DNA from 3 places in the Methylophilus luteus genome. Region 2 is predicted to be linked to each of the others. Evidence: riboswitches for the same ligand, from Rfam matches in the RefSeq annotation. Region 2 holds a riboswitch; each other region holds the start of a gene.
The links. A riboswitch is a leader RNA that binds a small molecule or an ion and turns the genes downstream of it on or off. The one in region 2 is predicted to bind cobalamin.
Positions count from the first base shown of each region.

Region 1 (7,054 bases), on a different contig from region 2:
TAAGCAGTGGTGAGCCATTGCATTTTTTCGATGTGTTTGCATTGCCAGCGTTGCTAGAAAAAGCCCACCCCATATACGCAACACTATCAGGTTTGCACTACCTGGTTTCGGTAATGATTTATCCTTTATTCGCTATCCACATCACTGCGGCCATCTACCATCAGATTTTTGGCCTGATCGAAGAAAATCAATCGTAACTAATCACCAGCTCAGTGTTGCAGCAGCCAGCCAACACAGTTAGTTTATTGTGATTTATGGCTCAAGACTTGGGATACCCTTAGCTGATTTTTTTAGCAGGTTCAAAATCATGACCAATACATACTTATCCTTTTTTGATTTCTTGTACGTCTGAAATGAGTTTACTGCCAAACAAAAAAGACCCAAGGCGTTAGCCTTGAGTCTTTATAAACGGTGGCCCCTCTGCGAATTGAACACAACACTCAATCGCTTAGCGCCTTAACCTTAAATCGCTCACACCAGTTCGACTTCAACCAAGTTATCGCTAAAAGTATTGGAATGCCCCATGTCTCCATACTCAGCGGAGCTTATACAGTTAACGGTACCGTTGTTGAGCTGGCGCCAATAACCTAAAGTAGCTACGACGATGCCGGGGTTTACGTCTGTGGTCACGCGCGCCTGGCCTTCAAAGGCCCCTCTGTCATTGAATACCCTGACGACCACGCCATCCTGAACGTCTCGTGCCAATGCATCCACCGGGTTGATCATCAGGTATTGTTCTCCTTGCACGCGGATCTTGGATTCCATATTGGCGTATGAAGAGTTAATGAAACCGTGGCTTTTTGGTGAAATGATATTCAAAGGGAATCTGGCCGCCAGAGCCGCATTGGTATCAGCGGATTCTCGGCTTGCGACATATGCCGGTAATGGATCCAGGTCTTCTCCGGGCTGGAAGCCCTCGTACATCTGCCTGAAAGGCCCTGCGACGAAGTTTTTCGCACCTTCGACCATGAACATGCATTTGCCAGTAGGGGTAGGGAAATTACCTTGTCTATGTGGTGCCCGGTCGTCTTTGCTGCCTACATTCAACCTGGCAAAGCCATGCTCACGCATATAGTTGAGATCTATGCCTTTGCAGGCGGGCGAACTCCAATCTACATAATTCTGCAGGCACTCGCCGTCACTCCATTTGAAATTGTCTTCTTCGAACCCCAAGCGTTGCGCTAGGCGGCGGAATATTTCATTGTTTGGTAATGCTTCTCCCGGAGGTTCTATACATTTGGTGTTATAGGTGAGATATAAATGACCCCAGGATAAAATCATGTCTTCCTGTTCGGCACCCATGGCTGCTGGCAAGACTATATCCGCATAAGAAGCAGTATCTGAAATGAAATGATCGGCGACGATGGTAAACAGGTCCTCGCGTTTTAAACCCTCTATCACCTTGTCTGTTTCGGGTGATTGCGTGACAGGGTTGGTGTTCCACACCATGATGGATTTAATCGGGACTTCTAAAGGCGTTTCGCCCAGCAGGGCTCTGCCTAATTGCAAGATGTTAACGACCGGCGTGCCTTCAGGAATCAGATCTGGCCGGCATATCACATCAAACTTGTAAGGATGCTCCCAGACCGGGAACTGCAGCGCACCTCCGCCAACGTGGCGCCAGGCACCTATGAGTGCAGGCAAACAGGTCACTGCACGTATGGCCTGGCTGCCACCATAATTGCGTTCTAAAGCCACGCCTATGCGTATGGCGGCGGGAGGGGTAGTAGCATATTCACGCGCAAACAGGCGGATCTCTTCTGCGGGTATCCCGGTGATTTCTGCAGCCCATTCTGGAGTACAGGTTTTGGCCCTTGCCGCCAGCTCGGCATAGCCGACCGTATATCTTGCTACGTAATCATGATCGACCAGATCTTCTTCAATGATCACGTTCATCATCGCCATTGCCAACGCGCCATCGGTACCCGGCTTGGGTGCGATATGCCAGTCCGCCTCTTTCGCCGTTTTGGATGCAAAAGAATCCACAACCACTATTTTCGCGCCTCTTTTTTGCGCCTCTTTAATGATATGCCAGTGATGAAGATTGGTTGAGACAGAGTTGCATGCCCAGATGACAATGAAATTTGCATGGATGAAACTCTCGGGATCTACCCCGGCAGTAGGCCCCACCGTGAGCAACCAGGCAGTACAGGAGCCTTCACCACAAAACGTCCTTTCACAGACGGTAGCACCCAGACGGTTGAAAAAAGCATCACCACCGTTGAGCCCATGCACCAGCCCCTGATTGCCTAAATAACTGACTGGCAGTATCGCGCGAGGACCCTCATCTTTAATCAGCGCCTGCCATCGATCAACAATGGTATCCAGTGCTTCATCCCAGGTGATTCGCTCAAACTGATTGCTGCCTTTTGGCCCTACTCTCTTCATGGGGTGCAACAGACGATTGGGGTGATAATGCCGTTTTTCGTAATCCTTTAATTTTACGCACAATCCACCACGGGTCATCGGATGATGGGGATTACCGGAAACCGACATCAGCTCCCCGTTTTTGACATGGAACTGCATGGAACAGGTGTCGGGACAATCATGAGGACAACCACCATGAAAGGTTTCAATTACATCTGCAACATCATTCATCTTCCACTCCTTGATAACGCAATCAATTGATAACGGCCAAAACAAGCAGACTAAAAACAATACGCCTAGCAATCTTTCCGACATACTGATTTCCATAGGAATCAGTATGTCGGGTGAATTTATGAATAGTACACCGCAAAACAAAAAAGACCCAAGGCGTTAACCTTGAGTCTTTTTATAAATGGTGGCCGCTCTGCGTGACACACTGAAACCTCACCACCCTGATCAGGGTGCTACGATCTCAGAAAACCGCTTTGGTCGCTATAGATGCACATCGCATAAAGTAAATAACCGCATCGAATGACTTTTAGTACTTGAATTCGGCAGTCAACTCCAGTTGTCTGGGTGCACCGATAATTTGCTGCGTATTGCCGTAAGCCAATGCCGCGTAGAACTTATCCGTCAGGTTGCGTAAATTTGCCCGCACAGTGATCTGCCTGTTGATGTTCCAGGCCGCGCTCGCATCGTAAACGGTGTAACTGTCCATGGTGATTGCGTTGGCATTATCGGCATAACGCTTACCAACGTATCTGGCACCTACACCGGCTTCCCACTGAGGCTGCTGATAATATATCCAGGCATTGGCCACCCGTTCCGGGACATTAGACGGCGTGTTTCCTGCACGTGAGATACCGGCATTACCTTCTTTTAACTCGTCAAAACGAGCATCCAGTATGGCTAGGTTGAAGTCTGTGCGCCAATTCTCAACAGGGAACAGCGTGGTTGCAAACTCGATACCTCTTGAAGATTGCTTACCGCCCTGGATAGAGGTGGATGGGGTGACCGGGTCACGCGTGATAATGTCATCTTTGGCAATGTGATATAAGGCAAGGGTCATTTGACCTTTAGCGTCGGGCAGCAGGTGCTTGATGCCTATTTCTTCCTGACGCGACTTAGTCAGGTCGAACTGGGCGTTTGCCAGATTCAAACCTAACAAGTTAGTCACCGGGTCTGTGCCGCGGCTCATTTGCCCATACAAGGCAGTCTCTGGCGTCAAATCAAAGACAGCCCCTGCGCGCCAGGTTAACGGTGAGAAATCCTGATCAACATTGGCAGCGCCTCTGTAGTCTTTTCGATAGGTATCGATCAGGTCCTTACGCAATCCAACGATCAGCTTTAAGTGATCCGTCGCATTGAATGCATCCTCAACAAAGAAGGCTTGCTGCTTGAGATCAGCATCGTAGTTTTTCAATACCGCCGTCGTGCTTCTAAACTGGCCGGGGGAGAAATTATAAACAGGGACACTGTCTGTAGCGGTGTTGCCCGCATTGCTGCTATGCAGAAAATCGGTATGCGATATTTCCCAACCCGCGGCGATACGGTTCTGATGGCCGAACACCGCATCCACCGAGGCTAGCTCCATACGGTTGCCATACTGGGTCTGCTCATGCTCAATCGCTAAAAAACTGCTGCGGGTGACGCGGTTAGTCGTCGTATTCAACGCATAGTTTTCCGCGTTACGCCATTCCCTATCTGACTTGAACCAGTAGGTCTCATTCTTGAATTTTAATGAGGGAGTGATATCCCATTCCAGCTTGGCGCGTGCCCGTGTATCAATGAAATCCATTTCGTCATTGTCTACATTGAAATTGGCTTTGCGTAATGAGCGTGAAATCTTTCCATTCACTAGCGGCGAGCCATAGATGGCTGTCGGTGACTCTTCTGCATGGTCAAGTGTAAAACCAAGCCGTATATTTTCTGCAGGCGTGTATAGAAACGACGACATGATTTTTTTACTTTTATAATCGCCACGATCTATGTATCCATTACCACCTAGTGCAGAGGCGTCAATACGGAAAGCACCCACATCACCGATGGCACCTGACCCACCGACACCGGCACGATAAGCGCCGCGTGTTCCCAACCCGAATAAAGCTTCTAGCGACGTTTCCTTGCTGGCTTTTTTTCTCACACTATTGATCACGCCTCCTGCAGAACCATCACCAAATATGACCGAAGCAGGGCCGCGTAATACCTCAATTCTTTCGTAACCCCAGCTATCTGATGGATAGGTCAGCGTGCCCGCCCCTGTCACCAGGCGCACACCGTCTTCGGCTTGTGCGACGGAGTTGTTTCCTGTGAATCCACGGGATGAAAAGGATTGGCCATTGCCAGGGGTGCTGATATCAGTGATGCCGGTGGTACGGGTCACAGCTTCTTTGATGCTGATATCCCCACGTTGGCGTATGGTTTCGCTATCCACTGCTTCTACGCTTGCGGGTGTCTCTTTTGCGGTCAAACCCAATCGGCTTGCCGTGCTATTGGTTTTATTGAGATTGATTGCCGCCCTGGGTTCTGCAGGCGCTTTGACGACCACTTCGTCCAGCACATCATCAGTTGCGTATGCACTGCAGGAAAGCGCTGCCAGGATGGCCACGCTCAATACCTCTTGTTTAAACATGATTGTAATACTCCCTGAATACCATTCAAATTAACGCGACCTATCCGTCACGTACGTTGGTAATAGCAGGGTTCAAAAAGGGCAGCCTGATGCATGCCGGGGTACGACACAACTTAGCTGGTGTATGCGGTGTTATAGATATGTAAACGGTGAATTGACATTCACTTCTACTCAGGAGCACCCCGCCCTAATTCGAACTCTACGACTACACCAGGGCAGGTCTCCTGACTCTCGGGTCACTGTCTGTTCGCGGCCTTCCCAAGTGATGAACTCAGTGGCTAGATGTGCGAACAGGCTATCCGATTACAGTTGCGGGGGCAGTTCCGGAATGGTCTCGCAGTCATCTTGAGACGGCACCGGATTCCCTATTAATCTGCTTGGCTTTTTAAAGCATTGCCAAGCTGAACCATGGTGAGGCGAGTGTAAGTTTGTAGTACTCCACTGTCAATGCATATACACAAACTTACACCACGATGATGAAGCGGCTGCATGGATGATGCTTTACCTCACCCCAAAACAAAAAAGACCTAAGGCGTTAACCTTGGGTCTCTCAATAAATGGTGGCCCCTCTGTGAATCGGACAGCGCAAATTAAATTCAAATAATTATGTGCTTTTTGCTTGTTTAACTGACTTAAACCAAGCATTTGAAATCGGTAGAAACATATAAATAATTGCGACTGTTTGTAACGAAATCTGCAAACTACTAGCAAGCAGCACTACAACATTTCGATGGGCTTCTACAGGTAATAAAAGTAAAGCCGGATAAATGCCAATGACAAAGAAAACGGTAAAAATAATGCGCGCCCAGTTTCTACCAGTCCATATTTTATAGGCAAGAAACAACACAATTAAGACAGTGCAAACCAGTCCTATGATCGTAAACCGGATAGGAGCAATAGACGAAATATAGTCATAATCTATGCCAAGTTTGATGAAACTTAATGCAAGTGCAAAGATGATTAGAATGACTGCACGTTTAATGTAAGTCGGTTGATTCGTTGGATTCATTATTTTTCCTTTTTATAGTTATCAGAAATAAGTCAGCTGTTGATTGAAGGCAAAAGCATCATAGTCTAACTTAGTAAATCACCCCCCCAGTCGTTAAGCTTGGGTTTCTCACCCTGCTTTGTCCGCCAAAAGGCGAATCTGAGCATTAACTTAATCCACTTATACTTAATTCAGCGCCAATTCCCAGGCAAGCCAACATAACGGCCAATGATTGCCACTGGGATCATGGTCGATCAGCCAGCCTTGATTGTTTGGCTATGGCTCTAGCCGTGTGACTTAGTAGCGTTTTTAAGCTGCGCGAGGATGAATTGGGATAGTCAAACCAACCCTCAAACAGAAATCCACAACTTTGACTCGATTGTCAGTATCATTGAAATTATTCATCTAAATGAAAAGCCAAGTTGGTATTAAAGGAAAATTCTATGAAAGCAATATGCGTGTTCAACAACAAGGGTGGAGTGGGGAAAACTACTCTTATGTGTAATGTTGCAGCTTTCTTTGCCACACAAGGAAGAAAAATTCTAGTAGTGGATGCTGATCCGCAATGCAATGCGACAGCTTATATGTTGTCAGAAAATAAGCTCGATGAACTTTATGCAACCACAAAAGACTCAGGCACAATTAATGATCTTGTAGCTTCGCTAAAAAAATCAAAAGGCTATGCTTCCATTCCTATAGTTAGAAGTACGCAATTTGGTGTGGATATTGTTCCAGGTGATCCAAAATTCTCATTGGCTGAGGATTTTCTTTCTAAAGATTGGATTGAGTCGACAAGTGGTCAAGAACGCGGGCTTAAAACTACATTTTTTTTCAGAGCGCTCTTGGAATGGGCAAAACTACAAGCTTATGACTATGTTTTCTTTGACGTCGGCCCGTCCTTAGGTGCAATAAATCGAACAATTCTTTTATCCTGCGACTATTTTATTCTTCCCATGTCATCAGATATTTTTAGTTTGCGTGGTCTTCAGAATATTGAACTAGCAATCAGCACATGGAAACGTGGTCTTGAAAGAGGACTTGAATCGTTTATAGAGGAAAATGGATTT
Region 1 is NZ_JBHTKB010000002.1:128,311-135,364, reverse strand. It holds gene ACFQ1Z_RS10170 (cytochrome b) at 1-197, shown strand, start outside; gene ACFQ1Z_RS10165 (molybdopterin-containing oxidoreductase family protein) at 472-2,598, opposite strand; gene ACFQ1Z_RS10160 (TonB-dependent receptor) at 2,906-4,999, opposite strand; cobalamin riboswitch at 5,197-5,425, opposite strand; gene ACFQ1Z_RS10155 (hypothetical protein) at 5,604-6,008, opposite strand; gene ACFQ1Z_RS10150 (ParA family protein) at 6,431-7,054, shown strand, end outside.
Region 1: it holds a riboswitch for cobalamin, as region 2 does, so the genes downstream of both, ACFQ1Z_RS10160 (TonB-dependent receptor) here and ACFQ1Z_RS09305 (TonB-dependent receptor domain-containing protein) in region 2, are expected to answer to the same signal.

Region 2 (7,054 bases):
GGGATTTAGAATCTACCTGCGCTCAATTGCCAGGCCAGCGTTAATGGTTGGCAATAAACACGCGGTTGCGGCCTTGCTGTTTGGCGGAGTAAAGGGCGTTATCGGCCATGCGCATCATATGCGCCAGGCCTTGCTGCTCGGTCAGCTGCGAGGTAGAAACCAGCCCGAACGAGGCGGTGTAGTGGATCTTTTCACCATTTTCCACCAGCACACTATGGTCGATCTCGGAGCGCAGGCGCTCTATGACGCGGGCAGCTTCGTGCAGATCGGTCATAGGCATCAGGATACCGAACTCTTCTCCACCCAGCCTGCCGACCATATCACTGGTGCGCAACGCATTCACGCACCTGAGACAGAAGTTCTGCAAGATCAGGTCGCCGGCGTGGTGACCATGCTGATCGTTGATCTTTTTGAAATGATCGATATCGACCATGGCGAACGAAAATGGTGCTGCGTAGCGCTGGCTGCGCCTGATCTCGGATTCCAGCTCGTGCATGAAGTGCCGGCGGTTGGCGATGCCAGTTAAAAAGTCGGTGAAGGCGAATTTGTCGGCCTCTATATGCAGTTGGTAGATGCGCCACACCACAAACACGCTGACCAGCAAAAACAATGACAGTAGCAAAGACGCATAGATCAAACCCGCCCTGGTATGCCGTTGCAGCCGCTGCTGGCTTTCTTCCACATACTGGTTGGCGCGCTGGTTGGCATAGGCGAGTATAGATTCATTGAGCCTGGCCACTTCTGCAAAGCGGCTGGTCCAGTCGGTCTCTATCAGGCGGTTGGCTTCGCGAAACCTGGCATCTTCCAGCTTTTGCAAGATCATGTCGCGCACCTGGTTGAGTGCCTGCCACTTTTGTTGCAGGTTGATGATCTGCTGCGGGTCACCGGTGTAGCTGTGCTGCATGACTGCGATGTTTTCTTCTGCCAGCCGCTCGCGTGCCTCAATAAAAGCGATGGTTTCGCCCATGGCATTGGCATCGGCCTGGATCAGTGTGGCGTAAAGCAGGCTGCTGCGTATCTGGTAGAGGTCGGCTTTTAATTGCTGAGCGGCATTTGAAACCGCAAACGGCTGCTCGTAAAGATTGCGCGTGGTCTGGTGCATCTCGCGCATGCTGGAAAAGTAGATCCACAGGAATAATAGCGCGCCGATAAAAGCGATCAGAAATCCCGCTACCAGGATATACAACACCGCTTTTTTGCGCTGTCTCTTCATGCTTTAACCCATCGCCATAGCAACATGTGGCATGCCTGTGGCACGACTTTACGCACCCAGCAACCTGGTGATAAACGCCCACTCTTTGGGGTCGACCGGCGTGATAGACAATCGGTTGCCTTTTTGCAAGGTGCGCATATTGGCCAGCTCGGGGATCTCGCGCATTTCTTTCAGGCTGAGCACGCGCGTTTTACGCACCAGTTTGACATCCACATTCACCCAGCGCGGATTCTCAGGGGTGGATTTAGCATCAAAATATTTATGCCCAGGCACAAACTGAAACTTGTCCGGATAAGCCGGCGTGCTCACCTCACAGATGCCGACTATGCCTGGCACCTCGCAGTTGGAATGGTAAAACAACACACCATCGCCCACCTTCATCTGGTCGCGCATAAAGTTGCGCGCCTGATAATTGCGCACGCCATACCAATCTATGCTTTGATTAGGCAAGCCCGCCAGATCATCAATCGAAACATCCGACGGTTCGGACTTCATCAGCCAATAACGTGCCATCTGTTAAAACCTTCTTCCCTCATGCAAATGTCCAGTATCATAAATGCCTGTACCACCAGCACCGTTAAACCGGAAACCCAAAATCATAAACCCCAGTATCATAAACCAAAGTCACCCCACATTACATATGGCTAAAAACGTCCTCGGCACCCTGCTCATCCCTTGCAGCACTTATCCTGTCACCGGTTTTATGCGTGATGGCTGTTGCGGCTTTCATCCTGAAGACAGCGGCAGGCATACCATATGTGCAGAAATGACAGATGAGTTTCTGGCGTTTTCTACCGCGCAGGGCAATGACCTGTCTACCCCTATCCCGGACTATGGTTTCCCCGGACTGCATGCCGGCGACCGCTGGTGCGTATGTGCACGGCGCTGGCTGGAAGCCAGTGAAGCCGGCTATGCACCACCTGTGGTACTGGAATCTTGCGATGAGAGCTGTCTGGAAGTCGTCAGCCTGGCTGACCTGATGTACCACGCCCTGAGATAGGCTGGCAGAAAGAAAATGTGCTTTTGAGAAGGTGTATTAAGGGGTTACCTGAGCCATAATCCTGAACCAAAAAGTTCAGGTGGTAACAGCCTAAGGTACATTAGGTTCACACGCCAAGGGAGTCTTAAAAGATATCCCAACTTAGTGCGATCGCACAGCACCTGATGAGCCGAAACCTATAACAAAGACTAGTTCAAGGAATTTAGACCCAGGCAACGCCTTAATACACCTTCTTAAAAGCACACCGTATAAAAAATGATACGCCAATTACTGCTATTGACGGTGAATATTTTATGAAGTTAAGAGGATTACAACAATTTATGTTGACTGGATAACACTTCATCCATTTGCTGTTGCATGGTGGTGATGCGTTTTTTCACATCGCCCACATCCACGCCATCACTGCGGGTATTCAATAATTCATGCGTGATATTCAGTGCCGCCATGATGGCAATGCGTTCTACACTGACCATTTTGCCCGCATCGCGGATCTCGCGCATTTTACCATCCAGGTAGCCTACCGCCTGCACGATCACATCGCGCTCTTCGTCAGTACAAGTCACACTGAAGGCACGGCCCATGATTTCAATATCGATCGGTTGTTTAGCCATTGCTTATTGTCCTTCCTGTGGCAGTGCAGACAATAATTTTTCTAACTGCACGCTGGCTTGAGTCATATTCAGCTTGAGCGATTGCGACTCCTGGTGCAGTTTCGTCACCTCCTGACGCAACTGGCCATTGTCCTCACGCAAGTGATGACACAGCGCAATTAACTTCGCCACACGCTCTTCCAAACTTTTCAGATCAGCATCCATCGAACCATTATCAATGAAAAAAATGATTGTGGTCAATAGCTAAGCGTAGTTTTTCAAAGTAAATTAAAGATTTCAACTTGAATCCGCGCTCAATGTTTGCTCGCAAAAGCAGGCACTTTCAACTAAAATGAGCGCCAGTTGTCAGGTGCTTCGCGCTGTGTTCTTGCAGACGGAGTGAAACTGGGAAACAGGTGCGTGAATTCACATTCGCAATGCCTGTGCTGCCCCCGCAACGGTAAGCAAGTGCGGGTCTATCAATAAGCCACTGAGTACACACTCGGGAAGGCGATAGATCAAAACTTGCAAGCCCGGAGACCGGCCTCACAACTAACCATTTGCAATACCGCGGGGTGACGGTGTCTGATAGTGTATTTCTAATCTTGCTAGCCATAGCAACGCTAAATCCATTGTCCCTTACCCCTGGTATCGCCCAATAACCCATATGCGGGGTCGCATATGCACCAGGGATAAGATAATGAAAAAGAAACTTCCATTCAGTGTAGTCACTACAGTATTCAAATCTTCACACGCAGCAGAAGATTCTATGAAAAAAATTACGTTACTGGGGCTGATGGCAGCTTTGCCTATCAACACCTTAGCCGCAGAAACGCTGGCGACACCAAACCTGGACGAAGTCGTGGTCACCGCCAGCAGGACCTCGCAATCCACCAAAACCGTCACCGGTGATATCACCGTCATCGATAGCGAAGAAATCAACCGGCTACAAGGTGGCTCTCTGGCCGACCTACTCAGGCTGCAACCTGGCGTACAAAGTTACAGCAATGGTGGCATGGGCACTAGCAGCAATATCACCTTACGTGGCACCAACGATAATCAGCTGATTGTACTGGTCGACGGCGTGCGTATTAACTCCGGCACTACTGGCACTACAGCTTTTGAGAATATTCCCCTTGCATTGATTGACCGCATTGAAATCTTGCGCAGCCCAGCATCTAGCCTGTATGGCTCCGATGCGATTGGTGGCGTGATCCAGATCTTCACGAAACGTGGCAGCGGTAATAAAACACATATTTACGGTACAGTTGGTGCTGGCAGCTATGATACTTACACAGGCAATGCCGGGATCGATACCACTTACAAAGCATTGAAATTAGGCGCACAAATCAGCAGCTATGACACCCGTGGCATCAGCGCAAAAAAACACCCGCCATTAAATGTGGACAAAGACCGTGACGGCTACCAAAATTTCAGTGGATCAGCTTATGCCAATCTGGAGTTTGCTCCAGGACATACTCTGGGACTGAACTACCTGGAGAGCGATGGCCGTAGCGAATATGACAATGGTTATGTTGGCAACCATCAAAACCGCTACCAGCAAGGTTATGGGGTCACGCTGAAGAACGCACTGACCGAACGCTGGAAGAGTACCTTGCAATATAACAATGGTCGCGATCAGTCATATACCGTCAGCGCAGCAACTGGCGCAACAGCCAATAGTAATATTGAAACCGAGCAGCACCAGATTTCCTGGCAACATGATTACCAACTCTCGAATGGCACCATCATGTTTGCTTATGACCGGCTTGAACAGGATGTACTGACAAAGACTATCGGCAGGCAAACACTGGACAGAGGCAGAAGCAATGATGCTTTCGTCCTGGGTTATACCGGCAACTTTGACAACCATAGTGCCCAGTTATCTTTGAGAGAAGACCATAACAGCCAGTTTGGCAATTACACCACTGGTGGCCTAGGCTATGGTTATGCACTCACGCCAGCCTGGCGGGTAACGGCACAATACGGATCATCCTTCCGTGCACCTACATTCAATCAATTGTATGCGGTGAACTTCGGCAATCCGAACTTGGCTGCCGAGAAAGCAGACAATCTGGAAGCCAGCCTTCGTTACCAGGGTGAAGCTTTACAGGCCAAAGTCACCCTGTTTGATAACCATATCCGCAACTTCATTCAAACCTTAACCTCAGGTTGCCCGGTGGGCTTTCCAAACTGTGCAGTGAATGCAGGAAAAATTGAAATTCAAGGGGTGACTTTTGAAAGTAGCCTGGTTTTAAATGAAAGCTGGTTATTGTCCGGCAACCTGACGGTGCAATCCCCTAGAGTCGATGGCACAGACAATTTACTGGTTAGACGCGCCCAACGTTATGGCAATCTGGTATTGCAATACAAAACTGGTGATTGGAATTGGACTACAGAATTGACTGCGTCCTCACAACGCTACAACGATGCCGCTAACCGCCTTGCATTAGGTGGCTACGCCCTGCTCAACTCAACACTTGGATATCAGTTGAATCAAAACTGGCGACTGCAAGCCCGCGCCAATAATATTCTGGACAAAGATTATGTGCTGGCAGCAGTCAACTCCACGGTTGATTACAACACCATGGGTGCGAATGTGTTTTTCAGCCTGAACTATGACATGCACTAGGCACTGAATAAGCGGTGGATTTTGACCAAGCCAGATGGAATTGGGCTAAAATTCACCCCTGGCTAATTTAATAAAATTTGGGAGTCGTTGGCATGCCACGTAAAATTTCAACTCAATCTCTGGCAATCGCATTTGTCATTGCACTGATGGTCATCGTCACGCGCGGTCATCATTTCGCTTCTATCGATTTCCTGCCTAGCGCTTCATACGCGGCTTTCTTTATTGCCGGTTACTACCTGCGTTCCACCATTATGTTTGTCGCCCTGCTGGCTTTGTGTGCCGGGCTCGATCTGGCAGCGGTGACCTGGGGTGGCGTCAGCAATTTCTGCGTGACACCGGCTTACGGCTTTTTACTGCCAGCCTATGGCACCATGTGGCTGGCTGGCCGCTGGACGGCAGACAATACCAGCTGGGAGTTCAGCAGCCTGTTCAAGCTGGCTGGGGTGGTGGTCGTTGCTTCGGCCATTGCCGAGCTGTTCTCCAGCGGTGGTTTCTATTTCTTTGGCGGCCGTTATGCCAACCCTACCCTGGTTGAGTTTGGCGCGCGTGTGGTGAAATACTATCCAAAACAACTGGAAGCGATCGCGTTCTGGGTAGTAGTCGCACTGATCGCACACGTGGCATTTGGCCTGGCCAAACGCTCTGTTCACGAAAAAGCATAATTCTTAGGCACCATGATGGAAACCAATGACCGCGACAGCCGCCACAAGGCGCGCATGATAAGAAAAAAGGCGGTCATTGATGAAAAGATAGAACAGGCCAAAATAGAAAAAGGCCTGCTACTCATACTCACCGGCAACGGCAAAGGCAAAAGTTCTTCTGCTTTTGGCATGGTGGCCCGCTCACTTGGTCACGGCATGCGGGTAGGCGTCGCCCAGTTTATCAAGGGCAGGTCTGATACCGGCGAAGAAGCCTTTTTCCGCCAGCATCCGGCAGTCAGCTGGCATGTACTCGGCGAAGGCTTTACCTGGAACACCCAGGACAGACAGCGTGATACCGAAACCGCCATGCGCGGCTGGCAGATCGTCGCCGGCATGCTGCAAGACCCGGCTATCCAGCTCGTCGTGCTCGACGAACTCACCTACACTTTCAAATATGGCTACCTCGATGAGCAAATGGTGCTGGATGCCATTGTCAACCGCCCGCCCATGCAGCATGTGGTCATCACCGGCCGTGGCGCTTCCGAAGCGTTGCGTAACGCTGCCGACACCGTGAGTGAGCTGATGGACGTCAAGCATGCCTGGCGTGCCGGTATCAAGGCACAGGCTGGAATAGATCTGTGACGCAAGCGGCTGTAGCAAGCTGTCATGCCATGCTGATGGCAGCACCGGCATCCGGCCAGGGCAAAACCATGACCACCGCCGCTCTGGCGCGCGCTTACCGCAAGCGTGGTTTGCGCGTGCAGGCATTCAAATGTGGGCCGGATTTTATCGACGGCATGATACTGGAAGTCGCCAGCGGCAAGCCGGTCTACAACCTTGATTTAGGCATGTGTGGCGAAGACGATGCGCGTCGTTTACTTTACAAGGCCGCGCAGGAAAATGATGTGCTGCTGCTGGAAGGCGTGATGGGGCTCTATGACGGCAACCCTTCCTGCGCCGATATCGCCGAGCGGTTCG
Region 2 is NZ_JBHTKB010000001.1:1,955,289-1,962,342, forward strand. It holds gene ACFQ1Z_RS09280 (GGDEF domain-containing protein) at 41-1,213, opposite strand; gene ACFQ1Z_RS09285 (EVE domain-containing protein) at 1,262-1,726, opposite strand; gene ACFQ1Z_RS09290 (DUF2237 family protein) at 1,854-2,213, shown strand; gene ACFQ1Z_RS09295 (cell division protein ZapA) at 2,522-2,824, opposite strand; gene ACFQ1Z_RS09300 (hypothetical protein) at 2,828-3,064, opposite strand; cobalamin riboswitch at 3,155-3,366, shown strand; gene ACFQ1Z_RS09305 (TonB-dependent receptor domain-containing protein) at 3,573-5,435, shown strand; gene ACFQ1Z_RS09310 (hypothetical protein) at 5,528-6,097, shown strand; gene cobO (cob(I)yrinic acid a,c-diamide adenosyltransferase) at 6,113-6,718, shown strand; gene ACFQ1Z_RS09320 (cobyrinate a,c-diamide synthase) at 6,748-7,054, shown strand, end outside.

Region 3 (7,054 bases), 1.8 Mb from region 2:
TTCGTCGCTGGTGTAGTTGGTGCCGTTTTTCGCCAGGTAATAGGCATAGTTGATCACGCCCACGCCCAGTGAACGGCGTTTGTCGGTGGCGTTGAGCGCGGCTTTCACCGGGTAATCCTGGTATTCGAGCAAGGCATCGAGTGCACGCACCACCAGGTCAGCCAGGCCTTCCAGCTCGTCCAGTGACTCCAGCGCACCCAGGTTGAATGCAGACAAGGTACAAAGCGCGATCTCGCCCTCGGTATCGTTGATGTCATTCAGGGCATTGGTCGGCAGTGCGATCTCCATACACAAGTTGGATTGGCGCACCGGTGCCACTGCCGGGTCAAACGGGCTGTGCGTGTTGCAATGGTCTACGTTCTGGATGTAGATACGGCCGGTACCGGCACGTTCCTGCATCATCAGCGAGAACAGCTCAACCGCTGGCAGCGTGCGTTTGCGTATGCTGTCATCGGCTTCGTACTGGGTATACAGGCGCTCGAACTCATCCTGGTCGGCAAAGAAGGCGTCGTATAGCCCAGGCACATCATGCGGCGAGAACAAGGTGATGTTCTGGCTCTTGATCAGGCGCTGGTACATCAGGCGGTTGATCTGCACACCGTAATCGAGGTGGCGCACGCGGTTTTCTTCTACACCGCGGTTGTTTTTCAGCACTAGCAGCGATTCGACTTCAAGGTGCCACAGCGGGTAGAACAATGTCGCTGCACCACCACGCACACCGCCCTGCGAGCAGGACTTCACGGCAGACTGGAACAATTTGTAGAACGGCAGGCAACCGGTATGCTGCGCTTCGCCGCCACGGATCTCACTGCCCAGCGCGCGGATACGGCCGGCGTTCACACCTATGCCTGCACGTTGTGACACATATTTGACGATGGCGCTGGTGGTGGCGTTGATACTATCCAGGCTATCACCACACTCTATCAGCACGCAGGAGCTGAACTGGCGCGTAGGGGTGCGCACACCAGACATGATAGGCGTAGGCAGCGAGATCTTGAAGGTAGATACCGCGTCATAAAAACGCCTGATCAGGTCCAGGCGCACCTGGCCTTTGTAGTTGGCAAACAAACACATGGCCACCAGGATGTACAGGAACTGCGGGCTCTCGTAGATCTTTTTGGTGACGCGGTTCTGCACCAGGTATTTACCTTCGAGCTGCTTGACCGCCGCATAGGAGAAGTTCATATCGCGCCAGTGGTCTATATAGCCATTCAGCACATCAAACTCTTCACGGTTGTAATCGCGCAGCAGGTGCTGGTCGTATTTGCCCAGTGCTGTCAGATTGGTGACATGGTCAAACAGATGCGGCGGCTCAAACTGGCCGTAGGCGATCTTGCGCAGGTGAAAGATAGACAGGCGTGCTGACAAGTACTGATAATCCGGCGTTTCTTCCGAGATCAGGTCAGCAGCTGACTTGATGATGGTCTCATGGATATCATCCGTGCGTATGCCATCGTAAAACTGAATATGGGAGCGCAACTCCACCTGCGACACCGACACATTGTTCAGGCCCTGTGCTGCCCAGTCAATCACGCGGTGGATCTTGTCGAGATTGATAGGTTCCTTGCGGCCATCACGTTTGGTGGCTTGCATGGATTCGTATTGTGACATTGATGGCTCCCAATTCTGGCAGCGGGGGTTCAAGCTAAGACGCAAACGCAAACATGGCAGACCGCAAACCGGTCTCATGCACTATGCATTGCAAAGCCGAGGACACCCCGCCTCAAACGTTAACAAGTAAAAAAACTGACGGTCGGTCTCCTGGCTCTCAGGTCATGATTATTTGCACTCGCCTTCCCGAATTTCTTCAGTGGCTGCTAGTGTTGGCAAACAACTCGCTGATCACAGTTGCGGGGGCAGCTCTGGCTTGGTGAGCGCTAGGCGGTTTCACGCACCAGATTCCCTTTTAAATGCCGAAGAAGTGTTTCTTCTGCAAACCGTATGGATGCGACTATAAAACAATATCTATGGCTTTTCAATCAGACAAAACACAAGATATAGTTATAAAGTCATCTCAAAATCGTCAACTAGTTGTTTCTATTAGGAATATATTTTTAAGATTTTTTTTAATAAAAAGTTGCGAAAATGCATTGCATTTTTAATTGAATTGCGCATAGCTTTGTTACAAAGCTGTAACATCTTGATCAGCCTGGATAAAAACAAAAACGGCCTGAAAAAGCAAACACAAGTATGCGGGCGCCTTAACCAATACTAATCACCGCCAGCACAGACAAAATCTGCGCAACTTAGCTGTGGGCATTTTCATTGCCGCATAAATACCATGTAATTACTGCTCTATTATTGCGACTGAGCGGTGCCAGATTATGCGAAACTGCTTTTAATGCAATAAAACCGAAACTCGTTATGACTTCCTGCTCCTACTCCGCAATCCGCCTAGCAACTGCCCTGACTTTGGCTTTCACCAGTACTGCACATGCCACCAACGGCATCAACCTGATCGGCTTTGGTGCCGAATCCAGCCTGATGGCCGGTGCCGACGTGGCGGTAGCGCGCGACACCAGCGCGCTCAACACCAACCCGGCCGGGCTGACCCAGATCAAGGCACCGCTGCTGGATATGTTCGGCTCGGTGCTACGCACCACCGACCTGGTGCATAAAGACCCCCGCAACGAAGAACATGCATCCAACCGCTACACCTTTCTCGGCGGTGGCGGCTATGCGCGGCCACTGGAAGATACCTCCTGCACGGCAGGCATAGGTTTCTTCGCCCAAGGCGGCGCGGGTGGTGTGTTCGATAAGATACGCACGCCGTTTGGCAATCGCGATGATTTATCCTCGCTGTTCGGCATCGCCAAGGTCATCCCCGGCATAGGCTGCCAGGTGAATGAAAAACTCTCTTTAGGTGCCAGCCTGAATATCGTTTATGCCAGCATAGAACAGGATTTCTTTGCCAACACCTCGTTTGGTGGTCTGGCCGGGTTTTCCGGTTATAAGCTCGAAGATGCTTCAGCACTGCGTACCGGTTTTAAATTAGGCATGCAATATCGCGTCACCCCCACGCTAACCCTGGCGGCCACTTATACAGAAAAAACCGAGTTGCCTATGACCGGTGGCACACTGGTTGCCGACTACACCAGTGCCGGATTGGGCCAGGTGAAATACTCAGACGCCTCAGTCAAAGGCTTTGCTCTGCCACGCGAAGTGGCTGTAGGCCTGGCATTCAAGCCAGCAGATGCCTGGTTGCTGTCATTCAAGCTCAACTGGATGAACTGGGACGATGCCATCAACGACGTAAGACTGCGTGCCACCAAACCCAACAACCCGGCCGCCCCTGCCGTTTACCCTTTCCCGACGGCTGCTGCCGACTGGAAAAACCAGTGGGTAGTCGCCACCGGCGTAGCTTATAACTGGGATGACCGCACCACCATTTATGCCGGCCACAACTATGGCAAAAACCCGATTCCGCGTGAGAATACGAATCCCTTGCTGGCTGGTATCCTCGAGCATCACCTGACCCTGGGCGCCGCGCGCAAGATAGACCAGAACTGGCTGGCCACCGGTGGCGTGGAATGGATGCTGCCGGTAAAAGTAAAATACGACAGCGCCTTATTCGGCGCATCCGAACTTCGTAACGAGGCGATTGTTTTGCACTTTATGTTGAGCCGCCGCTGGTAAAGCTAAACGCAGTCTTTACAACTGTGCGTGTTTAAGCTGCCGCACCCGCTGGCGTGCTTGACGCTTTTTCAACCAGATCAGCACACCGGTCACACTTAAACCAAACACGCCAACCCCCATGGCGCTGACGAATATCTGCATGGGCAAACCCCACACCTTGGCCGTATGCAAGGCCAGCAACCATTGCGTGATGCTATCGCCCGCCGCCGCCCCGGTTGGCAAATAAACGGCCAGGCGTTCACCACTGTTGGCATTGAACATCACCGCAGTATTGGCTGATTTTTCAGACACATCGCGGCTGGAGTTGACGATATAGGTGTAAGTGCCTTTGCCGGCATCGTAATAAAGCTTGGCTTCATGGTGAATGGCAAACTGCATGGCCAGGCTGAGCTGTTGCATCAGGCTGCGGCCTGTGGCCAGCGCGGCATGTGCATCCAGCCTTGGGTGTAACAATGGCTGGGCTAACCTGGGGATCTCTTCGCCAAAACCCTGTTTGCTGAATAGCGTGCCCATCACCGGGTAATAGACATCACGCAGGTTGAACGCCACGCTGGACCAGGCAAACACCAGCAGCATGGCCCACAGCCACAAACCGCCGGCGCGGTGCAGGTCAAAATTCACTTTCGCCGCCCCGCCCTGCCAGCGCACTTGCCACGCACGCCACCAGCGCCGCAGCCAGGTATTAGGCTGGGCCTGAGCGGTCAGTGCTGGTTTGATCAGGCCGGCTTTGCGCTGACGTGCCGGCCAGGTCAGATAAGCGCCGATAAAACAATCCACTGTCCACAGCAGCGCCAGTACGCCCAGGATCAAACGGCCGGTTTTATCCAATGCCAGTGAGTAATGCAAGCGGTACAAGAACGGCAGCAGGTTGATGCTGCCCTGGGTGATATCGCCCCATTTGCGTTGGGCCAACACCTGCCCGGTGTAGGGGTTGACGAAGATCTCATCATTCGCCAATCCGTGCTTGTTACCAGGCCGGGGTTGTAAATAGAATGAAACCGGCTCGTCAGCGGCATGCTGCAGGTTGATGCGATTAAACATCGCATCCGGGTATTGCGTCTGCAGCATAGTGGCCAGTGTGACCGCACTGATGGCGGCCTGCTGCGCAGGCAGCTGCACCCGCCTGAACTCGGGGTGCAGCTGCGTTTCCAGCTCATCATAAAATGCGATGAAGCTGCCGGTCACACCCGCCAGCATCAGAAACAGGGTCAGGGTCAGCCCCACATACCTGTGGATAAGGACAAAAACCTGGCGCATTTAAAGCGATGCTATGAGCACGGGCACTGGCTGGTGCATAGTCTGCCTAGAACGTCGCGGCGACACTGAACAACACACTGCGCCCCGGCTGATACAGCGGTGTCACGGTGTTAAAGCCCTGGTAGGTGGCGCGGTCGGCGTAGTTGTCATCAAACAGATTACGCACATCTATGCGCCATTTGGTTTTGACTGCCCAGGTCGGCTGGTACTCGGCATAAATATTAAATACCTCATACGACGGGAAATCGAGGGTGCCATTGCTGACTTTTTTATATTTTTGCGCAAACTCGGCATCGCCACCCAGCGTCAGGTGTAGGGACGGAAAATGATGGCCGACCGTGAGGTAAAGGATCTCGCCTACCGGGGTCGCCAGGTAGTTGCCGGCATCACTATCGGTATTGGCGCCGTCTATGGTGACATCGATATCGGCCAGCCGTGCGCGGGCAAAACTTTGCTCCCACTGATAAGCCAGGCCAAGTTCATAGCCGCGTGTACGTACATCTCTTGCCAGAATTGCGCTAGTGACAGGGTTAAATCTCGCGACGCGTGCATCGTCTATATGCGTTTCGAATACTTTGGCATCGGCAGTAAATCCGTAGAAGCGACTTTGTAAGCCGACAAAATAGTTATCGGCTTTAGTGGCGCGTGGGCCACGGCCATAATTCCAGGCGGTGTTCATAATAAAGTTTTCCGCCATCAGGCTGCCGCTAAACACTTCTGAATAACCCGCTTTGACGGTCAGCAGTTCAGGGATGACAGACAACTCACCCGAGGCATTGGAGCTGAAACCGGAGTGTTCCCAACTTTCGCCTCGGGTGCCGGTCAACTCATGCCTATCATTACGGATACCAAAGGAGAGTTGCAAAGGCTGCCAGGGGTTGATCCGCGCCTGCACATAAGCACCGTTATTGCTGGCTTTTTCATCTGGTCGTGTATCCGGATCCCTGTATTTTGCCTGGTCGCGGTAGAAATCTACACCCGCAACAATGCTACCTATCTCCAGCGGGAATTTGTTCTCAAACTTGCCGTTGAAACTGGCGGTTTCACCGGTGCCCTGGTAAAGCTCCACGCCAGCGGCCGTGATGATAGGCACGGTGATTTCAGTTTTACTGTAAGCCAGCACCGCAGTCGGGTTCCACCAGTGGTCAGGATCGATCTGGGTATAACGCAGCACGGTATTGTCACGAGTCATCTCGTAATCACGCACCCGCGGTTCTGTGGCTGGCCTGCCTGAAATAAACCCGATATTGCCACGAAACGGCCGCACCGCATCGTCACGCACGCGCTCATGGCTGAGCTGCAAGCGGTGGCCGCCTTCAGCCTCTGCCCCCAGCTTGAAGAAGCCACTGACCAGATCTGTGGCAGTACCATCGACCTTGTCGCCATTGCCTGCTTCAAAGCGGTTGCCGTTTGCCACGGTCAGATAGGCCAGGCCATCCAGTTTCTCAGAAGCACCATAGCCTGCCAGTGTCTGGCTGAACACATCGCCATTGGTGTTATAGCTGGAACGGATATAAGCACCCATGCCAGGCGAAGTCAGGAAATCACGCGCATTCTTGGTTTCATAGGCGATAGAACCCGCGATCGCGCCAGGCCCGGCATCGGCTGGGGCCACGCCGGCATTGACGCTGACGGCTTTCATAAACAAGGGGTCTATCAGTGTGGTGCCGTTATGGTGGAACACCTTGTTGTTCTGGCGGCTGCCATCTATAGTCACGGCCAGGTTGGTTTCTTCGAGACCGTTGACATAGACTTTTTGTGACATGGGCGTAGCGCCACCGACTTTGACTGAAGGCTGGCCATTAAAGATACCGCGCACATCACTGGGGTTGTTGCGTGCCAACGCGGCTTCATCAATGATCAGGGTAGCCGGTTCTCTAACTGGCAATGTCTGTTCGCCTTTGGCCGTCACCGCCACCTCAGGCAAGGTATCTTCATGGTGATATGACTGTGCCGCTGATCTTCTGACCACGGTATAACCTTGTGCCGCGTTGCCCTGCAAAACCAGGCCGCTATTTTTCAACAAGGCAGTCAAGGCCTCTTGCGTGCTCAGGTTGCCTTTCACTGCCGGAGCAGAGATTTTTTCAGTGAGATCGGTAGAAAAAAGAATACGCTCGCCGGATTGCTTGGCCAAGCTGTTCAAAGCCTTGTCCAGCGCTTG
Region 3 is NZ_JBHTKB010000001.1:190,568-197,621, reverse strand. It holds gene nrdA (class 1a ribonucleoside-diphosphate reductase subunit alpha) at 1-1,611, opposite strand, end outside; cobalamin riboswitch at 1,735-1,957, opposite strand; gene ACFQ1Z_RS00825 (OmpP1/FadL family transporter) at 2,365-3,636, shown strand; gene ACFQ1Z_RS00820 (PepSY-associated TM helix domain-containing protein) at 3,652-4,893, opposite strand; gene ACFQ1Z_RS00815 (TonB-dependent receptor) at 4,940-7,054, opposite strand, start outside.
Region 3: it holds a riboswitch for cobalamin, as region 2 does, so the genes downstream of both, nrdA (class 1a ribonucleoside-diphosphate reductase subunit alpha) here and ACFQ1Z_RS09305 (TonB-dependent receptor domain-containing protein) in region 2, are expected to answer to the same signal.